Regions from separate parts of the Streptomyces sp. NPDC048370 genome, predicted to be linked through region 1. Evidence: riboswitches for the same ligand, from Rfam matches in the RefSeq annotation. Region 1 holds a riboswitch; each other region holds the start of a gene.
The links. Region 1 has a riboswitch for cobalamin ahead of ACGFYP_RS05415 (energy-coupling factor ABC transporter permease). Riboswitches for the same ligand answer to the same signal wherever they lie in the genome.
Positions count from the first base shown of each region.

Region 2: linked by a shared signal. The riboswitch ahead of ACGFYP_RS02625 (CoA-acylating methylmalonate-semialdehyde dehydrogenase) and the one ahead of ACGFYP_RS05415 (energy-coupling factor ABC transporter permease) in region 1 are both predicted to bind cobalamin.
Region 3: linked by a shared signal. The riboswitch ahead of ACGFYP_RS13890 (ABC transporter substrate-binding protein) and the one ahead of ACGFYP_RS05415 (energy-coupling factor ABC transporter permease) in region 1 are both predicted to bind cobalamin.
Region 4: linked by a shared signal. The riboswitch ahead of ACGFYP_RS31105 (cobalamin biosynthesis protein) and the one ahead of ACGFYP_RS05415 (energy-coupling factor ABC transporter permease) in region 1 are both predicted to bind cobalamin.

Region 1 covers NZ_JBICYI010000002.1:352,736-355,932, reverse strand. The annotation lists gene cbiQ (cobalt ECF transporter T component CbiQ) at 1-143, opposite strand, end outside; gene ACGFYP_RS05420 (energy-coupling factor ABC transporter substrate-binding protein) at 150-491, opposite strand; gene ACGFYP_RS05415 (energy-coupling factor ABC transporter permease) at 491-1,189, opposite strand; cobalamin riboswitch at 1,218-1,445, opposite strand; gene ACGFYP_RS05410 (PTS-dependent dihydroxyacetone kinase phosphotransferase subunit DhaM) at 1,519-1,923, opposite strand; gene dhaL (dihydroxyacetone kinase subunit DhaL) at 1,920-2,534, opposite strand; gene dhaK (dihydroxyacetone kinase subunit DhaK) at 2,540-3,197, opposite strand, start outside.
Region 2 covers NZ_JBICYI010000001.1:622,756-625,952, reverse strand. The annotation lists gene ACGFYP_RS02630 (methylmalonyl-CoA mutase family protein) at 1-1,353, opposite strand, end outside; cobalamin riboswitch at 1,502-1,688, shown strand; gene ACGFYP_RS02625 (CoA-acylating methylmalonate-semialdehyde dehydrogenase) at 1,947-3,197, shown strand, end outside.
Region 3 covers NZ_JBICYI010000005.1:178,963-182,159, reverse strand. The annotation lists gene ACGFYP_RS13900 (LLM class flavin-dependent oxidoreductase) at 1-506, shown strand, start outside; gene ACGFYP_RS13895 (LLM class flavin-dependent oxidoreductase) at 520-1,638, shown strand; cobalamin riboswitch at 1,673-1,869, shown strand; gene ACGFYP_RS13890 (ABC transporter substrate-binding protein) at 1,881-2,957, shown strand; gene ACGFYP_RS13885 (FecCD family ABC transporter permease) at 2,954-3,197, shown strand, end outside.
Region 4 covers NZ_JBICYI010000019.1:104,973-108,169, reverse strand. The annotation lists gene ACGFYP_RS31115 (anion permease) at 66-1,331, shown strand; gene ACGFYP_RS31110 (hypothetical protein) at 1,344-1,565, shown strand; cobalamin riboswitch at 1,708-1,844, shown strand; gene ACGFYP_RS31105 (cobalamin biosynthesis protein) at 1,878-2,855, shown strand; gene ACGFYP_RS31100 (cobyric acid synthase) at 2,852-3,197, shown strand, end outside.

The DNA.
Region 1 (3,197 bases):
GTGGCCGCCGCGACCAGGACGGCACCGGGCCACGGCGGCAGAGACACCGCGCACAGCGTCAGACCGAAGCCGAGTACAGCCTTCTCGCACGGGTGGCGGCGGCGCCAGCGACTGCTGTGCGCCGCCGCGTCGATCGGCAGCACCGGCGGTTACTCGTCGCCGGACGCCGACCGCAGCGCCTTCGCCTCGGCGCGAGCCTCGCCCTGCTTGCGGCCCTTGTGCACGCCGAAGTAGTACGCCAGCACGCCGGCGCCGAGCGCCGCCTGCAGGGCGAAGAGCGCCGACTCGATCTCGCCCGAGGCGGGCTCGTAGAGCGGGCTGAACCACGGCTCGTAGTCGGGAGCGATCTCGGTGATCGCCGTCTCCGCCTCGGCGTCGGCTCCGGTGAACGGCTCCTCCTTGTGGTCGCCGAGGCCCAGGACCAGCGGCAGCACCGCCAGCGCCGCGACGACGAGCAGGATGAGGGAGTTGATCTTCGCGTTCCGGCTCATCAGACGCTCGCCTCCGCGGTGTCGGCCTTCTTACGGGACGGGAGCAGGACGCCGAGCCGGGTCAGGTCCCCCTTGCTGGACTGCGTCAGCAGCCGCATCACGAGCACCGTCAGCAGACCCTCGCTGACGGCGAGCGGCAGCTGCGTCACCGCGAAGATGGAGCCGAACTTGGCGAGCGCCCCGAGCACACCGCTGCCCGGGTCGGGAAAGGCGAGCGCGAGCTGGACGCTGGTCACGCAGTACGTCGACAGGTCGGCGACGAACGCGCCGAAGAACACGCTCACCATCAGCGGCACGTCGAACCGGCGCAGCAGCCAGTACATACCGAACCCGGCCCACGGCCCGACGATCGCCATCGAGAACACGTTGGCGCCGAGCGTGGTGAGCCCGCCGTGCGCGAGCAGCAGCGCCTGGAACAGCAGGGTGATCGTGCCCAGGACCGCCATCACCGGTGGACGGAACAGGATCGCGCCCAGACCCGTACCGGTCGGGTGCGAGCAGCTACCCGTCACCGACGGGATCTTGAGCGCGGACAGGACGAACGTGAACGCCCCGGCCGCACCGAGCAGCAGCGTGGACTCGGGGTTGGACCTGACCTCGCGGGTCAGCGCGCGGACGCCGTGGACGACGAAAGGAGCGGACGCGACGCCCCAGGCGGCCGCGTGCACAGGGGGCAGATACCCCTCGGCTATATGCATGGTTGGGAGACCCTCTCCAGCACCTCGTGGATGGACAACGCACCTTGGCCGGTCTCCTGGCTGACGGGTCATGCCGCCGCGGCTCCGCCTTCCCACACCCCCGCGGTCTCCCGCGGCGGTCCAGTGGCTTCCCCGAAAGAGGGATGGAGCCGGACTTCCCGATCACAGTGGCGAGGGCCGCACCGGTACCGCACCGGTTTCCCGTACACCAAGGCGCTGTGACATTAGTGGGTTGACCAGGTACATCACAACACGGGTGCGCTCCCGGACGGTGTGTGACAGATCTCCCGCGCGCCCCCCGACCGCTCCTCGTCCCGTCTGGCGCGCGTTCACTCCTTCCGGTACGTGTACGCCTCGGCCGCGGCGGCCGTCACCGCGTCCAGGTCCCCGCCGGCGCTCGCCGTGACGAGCGCGGCGACGGCGCCCTCGACGAACGGGGCGTCCACGAGCCGCGCCCCCTCCGGCAGCTCGTCCCCCTCGGCGAGGAGTGCCTTGACCGTGAGGACGGCGCTGCCGAGGTCGACGAGGAGGGCGACCCCGGCACCGCCGTCGACCGCCTTCGCCGCCTCGACGATCCGCTCGGAGCTGGTGCCGAGACCCCCGTCGGGGGTGCCTCCGGCGGCGGCGACCGGCGCGGTCGCCCCACCGCCCGCGAGCCCCCGCGCCAGGGCGGCGACGGAGTCGGCCACGGCCGCGCTGTGCGAGACCAGCACGATGCCCACCTGACCGGTCATGCGGCGGCCACCTCCGCGAGCGCGGCGATCAGCAGCGCCGACGAGGTCGCCCCGGGGTCCTGGTGCCCGACGGAACGCTCGCCGAGGTAGCTCGCCCTGCCCTTGCGCGCCCGCAGGGGTACGGTCGCGAGGGCCCCGGCCTCGGCCGCGTCCCGGGCGGCGGCGAAGGAGTCGCCGAGCGCCTCGGCCGCGGGCACGAGCGCGTCCAGCATCGTCTTGTCGCCGACCTGGGCCCCGCCGAGCTGTCCGACGGCGGCGACCCCGGTCGCCAGCGCGGCCGCCAGATCCTGCCGCGTCACCGACTCCGCCTCGCCGAGCGCCTTGCCGGTGCGGCGCAGCAGCGTCCCGTACAGCGGGCCGGAGGCGCCGCCGACGGTGGAGATCAACTGCCGCCCGGCGAGGACGAGTACCGCCCCCGGTGTCGCGGGCGGCTCCTTCTCCAGCACCTCCGTCACGGCGGCGAAGCCCCGCTTCAGGTTGGCACCGTGGTCCGCGTCGCCGATCGCCGAGTCGAGCTCGGTGAGGCGCTCGGCCTCTCGCTCGACGGCGGCCGCGGCCGTGGCCAGCCAGCGGCGGAAGAACGCGGCGTCGAACTGGTTCGTCTCGGACATCCCTCTCACCGACCCCAGCGCAGGGCGGCCGTCTGCACGGGCGCGTCCCAGAGTCGCAGCGTTTCCTCGTCGGCCTGGCAGAGCGTCACCGAGCAGCCCGCCATGTCGAGCGAGGTGACGTAGTTCCCCACCAGCGTGCGCGCGACGGGCACCCCGCGCTCGGCGAGGACCCGATGCACCTCGGCGTTGAACCCGTACAGTTCGAGCAGCGGCGTGGCCCCCATGCCGTTCACCAGGGCGAGGACCGGGCCGGACGGCCGTAGATCCTCCAGTACGGCGTCGACGGCGAAGTCGGTGATCTCGCGCGAGGTCATCATCGCGCGCCGCTCACGTCCCGGCTCGCCATGGATCCCGATGCCCAACTCCAGCTCACCCTCAGGCAGTTCGAATGTAGGGCTGCCCTTCGCGGGCGTGGTGCAGGCGCTCAGCGCCACACCGAAACTCCTCGACCGCTCGTTCACCCGCCGCGCGATCGCCTCGACCCGCTCCAGCGGCGCGCCCTCCTCGGCGGCGGCCCCCGCGATCTTCTCCACGAAGAGCGTCGCCCCGGTTCCGCGGCGCCCGGCCGTGTACAGACTGTCCGTCACCGCCACGTCGTCGTCCACGAGCACCTTGGCGATCTGGATGCCCTCGTCCTCGGCGAGTTCGGCGGCCATCTCGAAG
Region 2 (3,197 bases), on a different contig from region 1:
CTTCTCGGCGAGGTTCGGGAACTCGCTGACACCGGTGACGGGTTCGCGCCGCTTGGCGAGCTTGGCGCTACGGGCCGACCAGGTCTCGGCGAGCCGGTCGCCGATCATCCCGGAGCGCAGGGCGGCGGCCTGGCCGCCCGCGCTCTCGATCGTCTGGAAGAACTCCCAGCCCGCGTGGGCGAGTTCGTCCGTCAGGCGCTCCACGTACCAGGAGCCGCCCGCCGGGTCGATGACCCGTGCGAGGTGCGACTCCTCGATGAGGATGGTCGAGGTGTTACGGGCGATGCGCCGCGCGAACGCGTCCGGCATGCCGAGCGCGTGGTCGAAGGGCAGTACGGTGACGGAGTCGGCGCCGCCCACGCCCGCGGCCAGGGTGGCCACGGTGGTGCGGAGCATGTTCACCCAGGGGTCGCGGCGGGACATCATCACCGGGGATGTCACCGCGTGCTGGCGCTGCGCGCCCGCGCCGCTCGCCCCGCTGACCTCGGCCACCCGGGCCCAGAGCCTGCGCGCGGCACGGAACTTGGCGATCGTGAGGAACTGGTCGGCGGTGGCCGCGTACCGGAACTCCAGCTGCCCGAGGGCCTGTTCGACCGTGAGTCCCGCTTCCGTGAGCTGCCGCAGGTACGTGACGCCGGTCGCGAGTGCGCACCCCAGCTCCTGCGCGGCCGAGCCGCCGGCCTCGTGGTACGGCAGTGCGTCCACGGTCAGGGCCCGCAGGCCCGGGTACTCCTCGACGCAGCGCCGGGCGAGCCCGGCGGCGGGGGAGAAGTCGTACGGCCGGCCCGTGCGGGCCTCCAGGCCGAGGGGGTCCGCCCCCAGGTTGCCGCGCGCCGCCTCCGGGGCGACGCCCCGCTCCTCGTAAAGCCGCAGCAGTTCCCGCGCGGCCTCCTCCACGTCCTGGCCCGCGTCGAGGACGACGGGCGCGAGGTCGAGGTAGACGCCTTCCAGGACCTGGCCCAGACGCCCGACGGGGAAGCCGCCCTCGCCGACCACCAGCCAGAGCGAGGTGACGCCGTTCTCCAGGTCGGCGAGGACCGTCGGGGCGTCGGGGGTCGTGTGTCGCTGGCGTACGTCCCAGCCGCCGGCTGTGTTGCCCTCGGCGCGGCCGGACCGGACGAACGGGGCGAAACCGGGGAGGCCGGGCTCGGGGGCGGTGTCCTCGGCGGCATAGAGGGGACGGACGCGGAGCGCGTCCTCCAGGGCGGTGGACAGGGCGTCCTCGGCCGCCGGCCCCTCGACGTCCTTGCCCGACTTGCGCAGCACCCCGGCCACCAGGTGCTGCCACTGTTCACGGGATGCGTCGGGGAATTCGGCGGCTAGGGAGAGCCCGTCGTCGGGAAGGACAGTCATGCTCGGATGTTAGGTCAGCTCGCTCAAACGGTAGTCGTGGCACCGCTGTGACCTTGCCCATTGCGGGTAGGTCTTGAAGCGCCGACGGCATCCGTTCTAGGGATGGAGCCGCGGGTGATCACCCGCCCGGGGGTGGATTTACTAGGACGTCCAACTATATAGTCGCGGCGAAGGCCCGCGGTGCAGGGAAGCCGGTGTGATTCCGGCGCGGTCCCGCCACTGTGACCGGGGAGTACGCCGTCGAGCAGCACGCCACTGACAGTCCGCTGTCGGGAAGGCGGACGGCGCGCGCTGATCCGGGAGTCAGGATACCGGCCGCGGGATGTTCCGTGTTGTCCACGAGGATGGAGCTGACACGCATGGCATCGGTGCGCCCGCACACTCCCAGCGGATCCGGCCGACGGGCTCCCGCCCGTCGAGGAGTCCGTCGAGAAGGATCCCACCACCGCAGGCCCGTCAGGACCTGACGGCGCCTCCGCCATTCGCGCTCTCGCGCCGCACCCCCCACCGTCCCGCCCACGCCTCCCGGCGTGCGCGCGGTCGCGGTGGTCCTCCGGCGCGCCATCCGGATCACCTGACGAGAGCAGGCATTCATGGTCCGCGCACAAGACACCACCCCCGTACGCGAGTTGACCCACTTCGTCGGCGGCAGGCACACCCCGGGAACCTCGGGGTCCTACGGCGACGTGTACGACCCCAACACCGGCGAGGTCCAGGCCCGCGTGCCGCTGGCCAACCGGGCCGAGACCGAGGCCGCCATCGCGGACGCCGCCCGGGCGCAGCGCGACTGGGCCGCCTGGAACCCGCAGCGCCGCGCCCGGGTCCTCCTGCGCTTCCTCCAGCTGGTCGAGCAGGAGAAGGACGACCTGGCCAGGCTGCTCTCCTCCGAGCACGGCAAGACCGTCGCCGACGCCCACGGAGACCTCCAACGCGGCCTGGAGGTCGTGGAGTTCGCCGCCGGCATCCCGCACCTGCTCAAGGGCGAGTTCACCGACAACGCCGGGACCGGCATCGACGTCCACTCCCTGCGCGCCCCCCTCGGCGTCGTCGCAGGGATCACCCCGTTCAACTTCCCCGCGATGATCCCGCTCTGGAAGGCAGCCCCCGCCCTGGCCTGCGGAAACGCCTTCATCCTCAAGCCCTCCGAACGCGACCCGTCCGTACCGCTGCGGCTCGCCGAACTCTTCCTGGAGGCGGGGCTGCCGCCCGGCGTGCTCAACGTCGTCAACGGAGGCAGGGAAGCCGTCGACACCCTCCTCGACGATCCCCGCGTCGCCGCCCTCGGCTTCGTCGGCTCCACCCCCGTCGCCGCGCACGTCTACGCCACCGCCGCCGCCCACGGCAAGCGCGCCCAGTGCTTCGGCGGCGCCAAGAACCACATGATCGTGATGCCGGACGCCGACCTCGACCAGGCCGTCGACGCCCTCATCGGCGCCGGGTACGGCTCGGCCGGCGAGCGGTGCATGGCCATCTCGGTCGCCGTCCCCGTCGGCGAGGAGACCGCCGACGCCCTCGTCGCCCGGCTGAAGGAGCGCATCGGCGCGCTGAGGATCGGCCGCAGCGACGACCCGGACGCCGACTTCGGCCCGATGGTCGGCCCGGACGCAGTCGAACGGGTCCGTACGTACGTCGGCATCGGGGTCGAGGAGGGCGCCGAACTCGTCGTCGACGGACGCGACTTCGTCCTCCCCGGGCACGAGGGCGGCTTCTTCGCCGGGGCCTCCCTCTTCGACCGGGTCACCCCGGAGATGCGCGTCTACCAGGAGGAGATCTTCGGCCCCGTGCTCTGCGTGGTCCGCGCCGCCGACTACGAGGAGGCCCTGCGACTGCCGAGCGAGCACCTC
Region 3 (3,197 bases), on a different contig from region 1:
AGCCGTACGCCGCGCTCGTCCGGCACTACCGCGAGCGCTGGGAGCACTACGGCCACGACCCGGCCCGCGCGGTCGTCGGCGCCGGGACGGCCGGCTTCCACACCGCCCGTACCTCGCAGGAGGCGATCGCCGCGTACCGGCCGGTGTTCGAGGCGAACCTCGCGTTCCAGAAGCAGATGGGCGTCGAGCCGGTCTTCCTGACCCTGGAGGACTTCGTCGAGCGGAGCTCGGCGCTCATCGGCAGCCCGCAGCAGATCATCGACAAAGTACGGTGGTACCACGAGCAGTTCGGGCACAGCGTGCTCCATCTGCAGGCCGATGCCGGGGGATTGACGGATGCTCAGCACCGCGCGTCCCTGGAGCGCTTCCAGTCCGACATCGCGCCGGTCCTGCGACGGGAGATCCCCGACCCGCCGTTCCCCTGGGCCCCGGTCCTCGGGCTCGACCCCCAGGGCGAGTCACCCACCCCCTCCCTCGCCCCCATTCCTGTCTCCGCCGACCGCTGAGGAGCACCCGTTCATGCCCGCCATCCCGCTGGGGGTCCTCGACCTCGTCCCGATCTCGTCCGGCTCGACCGCCGCCGAGGCGCTCCGCAACTCGATCGACCTCGCCCGACAGGCCGAGCGGTTCGGCTACGCCCGCTACTGGTTCGCCGAGCACCACCTCAACCCGGGCGTCGCCGGGGCCTCGCCCGCCGTCGTGCTGGCGCTGACCGCCTCGGCGACCTCCACGATCAGGATCGGTTCCGGGGCCGTGCTGCTCGGCCACCGTACGGCCCTGTCCACCGTCGAGGAGTTCGGGCTGATCGACGCCCTGCACCCCGGGCGCATCGACCTGGGCCTCGGCCGCTCGGGCGGGCGACCCTCGGGGCCTGCGGGCGGGGACGCGCCGGGCGGTGTCGGCGGCCGTGCCCCCAACGGGCTGACGATCCCGCCGCGTTTCTCGTTCGAGCACCTGGTCGATTCGCCGCGCTTCCGCCTCCAGCACCAGCTCCTGCACCAGCCGGGCGCCCGCCCCCAGGAGTACGGCGAGCAGGTGGACGACATCCTGGCGCTCCTGCGCGGCGACTACCGCTCGGCGGACGGCATCGAGGCGCACGCCGTCCCCGGCGAGGGCGCGGAGGTGGAGGTCTGGATCCTCGGCAGCAGCGGCGGGGCGAGCGCCGAGGTCGCGGGCCGCAACGGCCTGCGGTTCGCCGCCAATTACCACGTCAGCCCGGCGACCGTACTGGAGGCGGCCGAGGGCTATCGCGCCGCGTTCAAGCCGTCCGCGGAGCTGGACCGACCGTACGTCAGCGTCTCCACCGACGTCGTCGTCGCCGAGGACGACGAGACCGCGCGCGAACTGGCCACCGGCTACGGACTCTGGGTCCGCAGCATCCGGACCGGCGAGGGCGCCATCGCCTTCCCGACCCCGGACGAGGCCCTCGACCACGACTGGACCGAGGCGGACCTGACGCTCGTCGCCGACCGCGTCGACACCCAGTTCGTCGGCTCCCCGGCCCGTGTCGCCGACCAACTGGAACAGCTCAGGGAGGCCACGGGCGCGGACGAACTCCTCGTCACCACGATCACCCACGACCACGCCGACCGGGTGCGCTCCTACCGGCTCCTCGCGGAGGAGTGGAACCGCCGCTGAATCGATTCGCCCGGAAGGGGCCGTTCGGCCCGTGTGGTAGCTTGCGCTAGCCAGTCGAACTCACGTGCGTGACGTACGGAGTCAGGGAATCCGGTGCGAATCCGGAGCTGACGCGCAGCGGTGAGGGTGACGGGCGGGGCACGAAGCCACTGGACCGGGGAACCGGTCCGGGAAGGCGCTCCGTCCGGATGATCCCGAGTCCGAAGACCTGCTGGCGGATCCGTACGACACGGGCCCCGCGTATGGGCCCTCGACGCCGAGGAAGTCCCGTGGCCCTCGCCCGCCCCGCCACCCGTACGTTCACCCTGCTCCTCTCCGGAGCCCTGCTGCTGACCGGCTGCGGCGGTGGTGGCGGAGGCGGGGGCAAGGGCACGGCGGGTGGGTCGCCCTCCGGCCGTACGCAGTCGATCGAGAACTGCGGCCGTAAGGTGGAGGTCAAGGGCGGCGGCCCGCGCCGGGCCGTATCGCTCAACCAGGGCACCACCGAGATCATGCTCTCCCTCGGTCTCGGCGACCGGATGGTGGGGACCGCGACCTGGACCGACCCGGTGATGAAGGGCCTGGAGAAGGCAGCGTCCGGCGTGCCTCGCCTCGCCGAGAACTACCCCTCCTTCGAGAAGGTCCTCGACACCGAACCCGACTTCGTGGCGGCCTCGTTCGCCTCCACCCTCGCCAAGGGCGGGGTGGCCACCCGCGAGCAGTTCGAGCAACTCGGCGTCCCCACCTACCTCTCCCCGTCCGACTGCCAGGGCAAGGACAACAGCGGCGGCGGGGACGGCAAGCGCACCGAGCCGCTGACCATGGACGTCGTCTACGGCGAAGTCCGGGACCTGGCCCGGGTGTTCGGCGTGGAGGAGCGCGGCGAGCGGCTCGTCGCGCAGCTCAAGGCGCGCGTCACGAAGGCCACCGAGGGGCTCGACGCGGGCGGTGTCAGCGTCCTCTACTGGTTCTCCGACTCCGAGTCCCCCTACATGGCGGGCTGTTGCGGGGCGCCCGGTGTCATCACCCGCGAGACGGGGGTGAAGAACGTCTTCGACGGCACCACCGAGGAGTGGCCGCAGATCGGCTGGGAGGCGGTCGCCGACCGCGATCCCGACGTCCTCGTGATCGGAGACCTGACGCGCAAGGCGCAGTCGGGGGAGAGCGCCGCCAAGAAGATCGAGTTCCTGGAGTCCCACCCGGTGACGAAGACGATGGACGCCGTGCGGAACAAGCGGTACGTCGTCCTCAGCGGGCAGGCCATGAACCCGACGATCCGTACCGTCGAGGGCATCGAGCAGCTCGCCGCCGGCCTGCGCCGCCACCGCCCCGCCCGATGACCCGTACCCGTACGCGTACCAGTACTGCTAGTGGTGCTGGTGCTCCTCCCCGTAGCCGTACGCTTCCCTACCTCGCCGCCGGGTGCGTCGCGCTGGTCCTCTCCCTCGCGGTGGCCGTCACCATCGGTCCCGCGGACATCGGTGTCGGCGACGTCCTGTCCGTCGTCGCGTCCCACCTCGGCGGGGAAGCCTCGGGGCTCAGCCCGATCAGGGACGGCATCATCTGGAACCTGCGGCTGC
Region 4 (3,197 bases), on a different contig from region 1:
ACCTTCCGTTCACTCAGGTTGCCTACGTTCGTCCAGCCACTGACGTCAAACGATTGCCTGGGTAAATGGAACACATCACGCTGCTGCTCGCGATTGTGGTCGTGACAGCTCTCGTGTTCGATTTCACGAACGGTTTCCACGACACCGCCAACGCGATGGCGACGACCATCTCGACCGGTGCCCTCAAGCCCAAGACCGCGGTGGCCATGTCCGCCGTGCTCAACCTGGTCGGTGCCTTCCTGTCCGTCGAGGTCGCCAAGACGATCTCCGGCGGGATCATCAACGAACAGGGCATTCGTACTGAAGTGATCTTCGCGGCGCTCGTCGGCGCCATCCTCTGGAATCTGCTGACCTGGCTCCTCGGTCTGCCGTCCAGCTCCTCCCACGCCCTCTTCGGCGGACTGATCGGCGCGGCCGTGATGTCGGCCGGCTGGTCGGCCGTCAACGGCTCGACCGTGGTCAGCAAGGTCCTCATCCCCGCGATCGCCGCGCCGCTCGTCGCCGGCCTCGCCGCGATGGCGGCCACCAAGCTGACGTACAAGATCGGTGCGAAGACGGACACGAAGTCCACCGCCAAGGGCTACCGGGCCGGCCAGATCGCCTCCGCCGGTCTCGTCTCCCTGGCGCACGGCACCAACGACGCGCAGAAGACGATGGGTGTCATCACCCTCGCCCTGGTCACCGGCGGCGTCCTCGCCCCCGGCTCCAACCCCCCGATGTGGGTCGTCGTCGCCGCCGGTGTCGCGATCGCGCTCGGCACCTACCTCGGCGGCTGGCGCATCATCCGCACCATGGGCAAGGGCCTCACCGACCTCCAGCCGCAGCAGGGCTTCGCCGCCCAGACCAGCGCCGCGACGGTCATCCTGGCCTCGTCCAACTTGGGCTTCTCCCTCTCCACCACGCAGTCCTGCTCCGGCGCCGTGATGGGCGCGGGCCTCGGCCGCAAGGGCGGTGTCGTCCGCTGGTCGACCGCGACCCGGATGTTCGTCGCCTGGGGCCTGACCCTGCCCGCCGCGGGTCTGGTCGGCGCGGGCGCCGAGTTCCTCACCAAGCAGGGCCCCTGGGGCGTCGCCGCCGTCGCGGTCCTCCTCGTCGCCGGCTCGGCCGTCATCTGGGCGCTCTCGCGCCGCAAGCCGGTCGACCACCACAACGTCACGGCCGACGAGATCGACGGCGAGCCCGCGGGCGTCGTGACCACCGCCATCGCGGCCGTCGCCCCGCCGGCCCCGGCCGGTTCCGTGGCCGCCGTCGCGGACGAGCACCTCAAGACCACCATCCCCTCGCCGGCCCCCACGGACCCGGCAGCCCCCGCCGCCCCGGCCGCGGTGTAAGGAACCAACGACATGAAGATCGACTGGGCAGCTCTCGGCTCCGTCTTCGGAGTCAGCCTCGTGGCGACCGTCGCCCTCGTGGGCCTTTTCACCCTCGGCATCATCGGCCTCTCCAAGCAGGAGCAGGCCGCGGCCCAGGGAGGCTCGGCGGCCATGGCGCGCACCGGCGCGTACGCCTGCTTCGCGCTGTGCGCGGCGGCCGTCGCGTACGGCATCTATCTGATCGTCGTCTGACGACGGTCCCGCTTCGACGACCGGGCGGGTCGCACCTTCGGGTGCGGCCCGCCCGGTCGTCGTTTCACGAGGGCCGATCGCAGGCCGTGTGGTGCTTCGCACACTGTCCCGCCGCAGGTCAAGCGTGAGTTGACGGGTCTTCGTACACGTGGTGGACTTCCGGGGCCATTACGGCGGCAAGCAGAGGAAGCCCGGTGCGAATCCGGCGCGGTCCCGCCACTGTGACCGGGGAGTCGAACCCCCGGGAGCCAGGAACTCTCGCCGCCGGTCACGTCGAGCCGGGGCGCGGACCCTGAGTGAGGACACAGCGCCATGCCCGGCCGCAACGCAGCCACAGGTGTATTCGCGTACGGCGCCGCCGCCGGACTGGCCGCGGACCTGATCGTCGGCGACCCCCGCCGCGGCCATCCGGTCGCCGCCTTCGGGCGGGCCGCGGGGGCCGTCGAGAAGCTGCTCCGGCGCGACCACCGCGGGTGGGGCGCGCTGCACACCGCCGTCTGCGTGACGGGCGCCGCGGGCGCCGCCGCCCTGGCCGCCCGTACGGTACGTGACCACCCGAGGGCCTCCGCCGCGCTGACCGCAGCCGCCGTCTGGGCCGTCGTCGGCGGGACGAGCCTGGGCCGGGAGGCCCGCGCGATCGGCGGGGCGCTGGCCGCCGGCGACCTGGAGGTCGCCCGCGAGCGGCTCCCCCATCTCTGCGGGCGCGATCCGCACTCCCTGGACGGTCCTGCGATGGCCCGCGCGGTCGTGGAGTCCGTCGCGGAGAACACCTCCGACGCGGTCGTCGGAGCCCTGGTCTGGGGGGCGGTCGCGGGTGTTCCGGGCCTGGTCGGCTTCCGGGCGGTGAACACCCTGGACGCGATGGTCGGCCACCGGTCGGCGCGGTACCGGCGCTTCGGCTGGGCCTCGGCCCGGCTCGACGACGTGGCCGGCTGGCCGGGCGCCCGGCTGACCGCCGCGCTCGCGACCGTGGCGGGCGGGGATCCGCGCGGGGCGGTGCGCGCCTGGCGGGCGGACGCGGCCAAGCACCCGAGCCCCAACGCAGGACCGGTGGAGGCCTCCTTCGCGGGGGCGCTCGGGGTACGGCTCGGCGGGACGCTGTCGTACGGCGGCCGGGTCGAGCACCGGCCCGTACTGAACGGGGAGGGACGGGCCGTGGAGGTCGCGGACATCGAACGGGCGGTCCGGCTCTCGCGCCGGGTGACGGGGCTTACGCTCGCGGCCTGCGTGGGCGGACGGATCGTGGCGGGCGCGCTGAAGGCGCGCGCGGTGAAGCGGAGGACGGTATGAGGGGCGGGGGGCTGCTCGTCGCCGGGACCACCTCCGACGCGGGCAAGAGCGTCGTCACGGCGGGCATCTGCCGCTGGCTGGTCCGGCAGGGTGTGAAGGTCGCCCCGTTCAAGGGCCAGAACATGTCCCTGAACTCCTTCGTGACCCGTGAGGGCGCGGAGATCGGCCGGGCGCAGGCCATGCAGGCGCAGGCGGCCAGGGTCGAGCCGACCGCGCTGATGAACCCGGTCCTCCTGAAGCCGGGCAGCGACCGCTCCAGCCAGGTCGTCCTGATGGGAAAGCCGGTCGGCGAGCTGAGCGCGCGTGGCTACCACGGCGGACGGCAGAAGGAGCTCTTCGAGC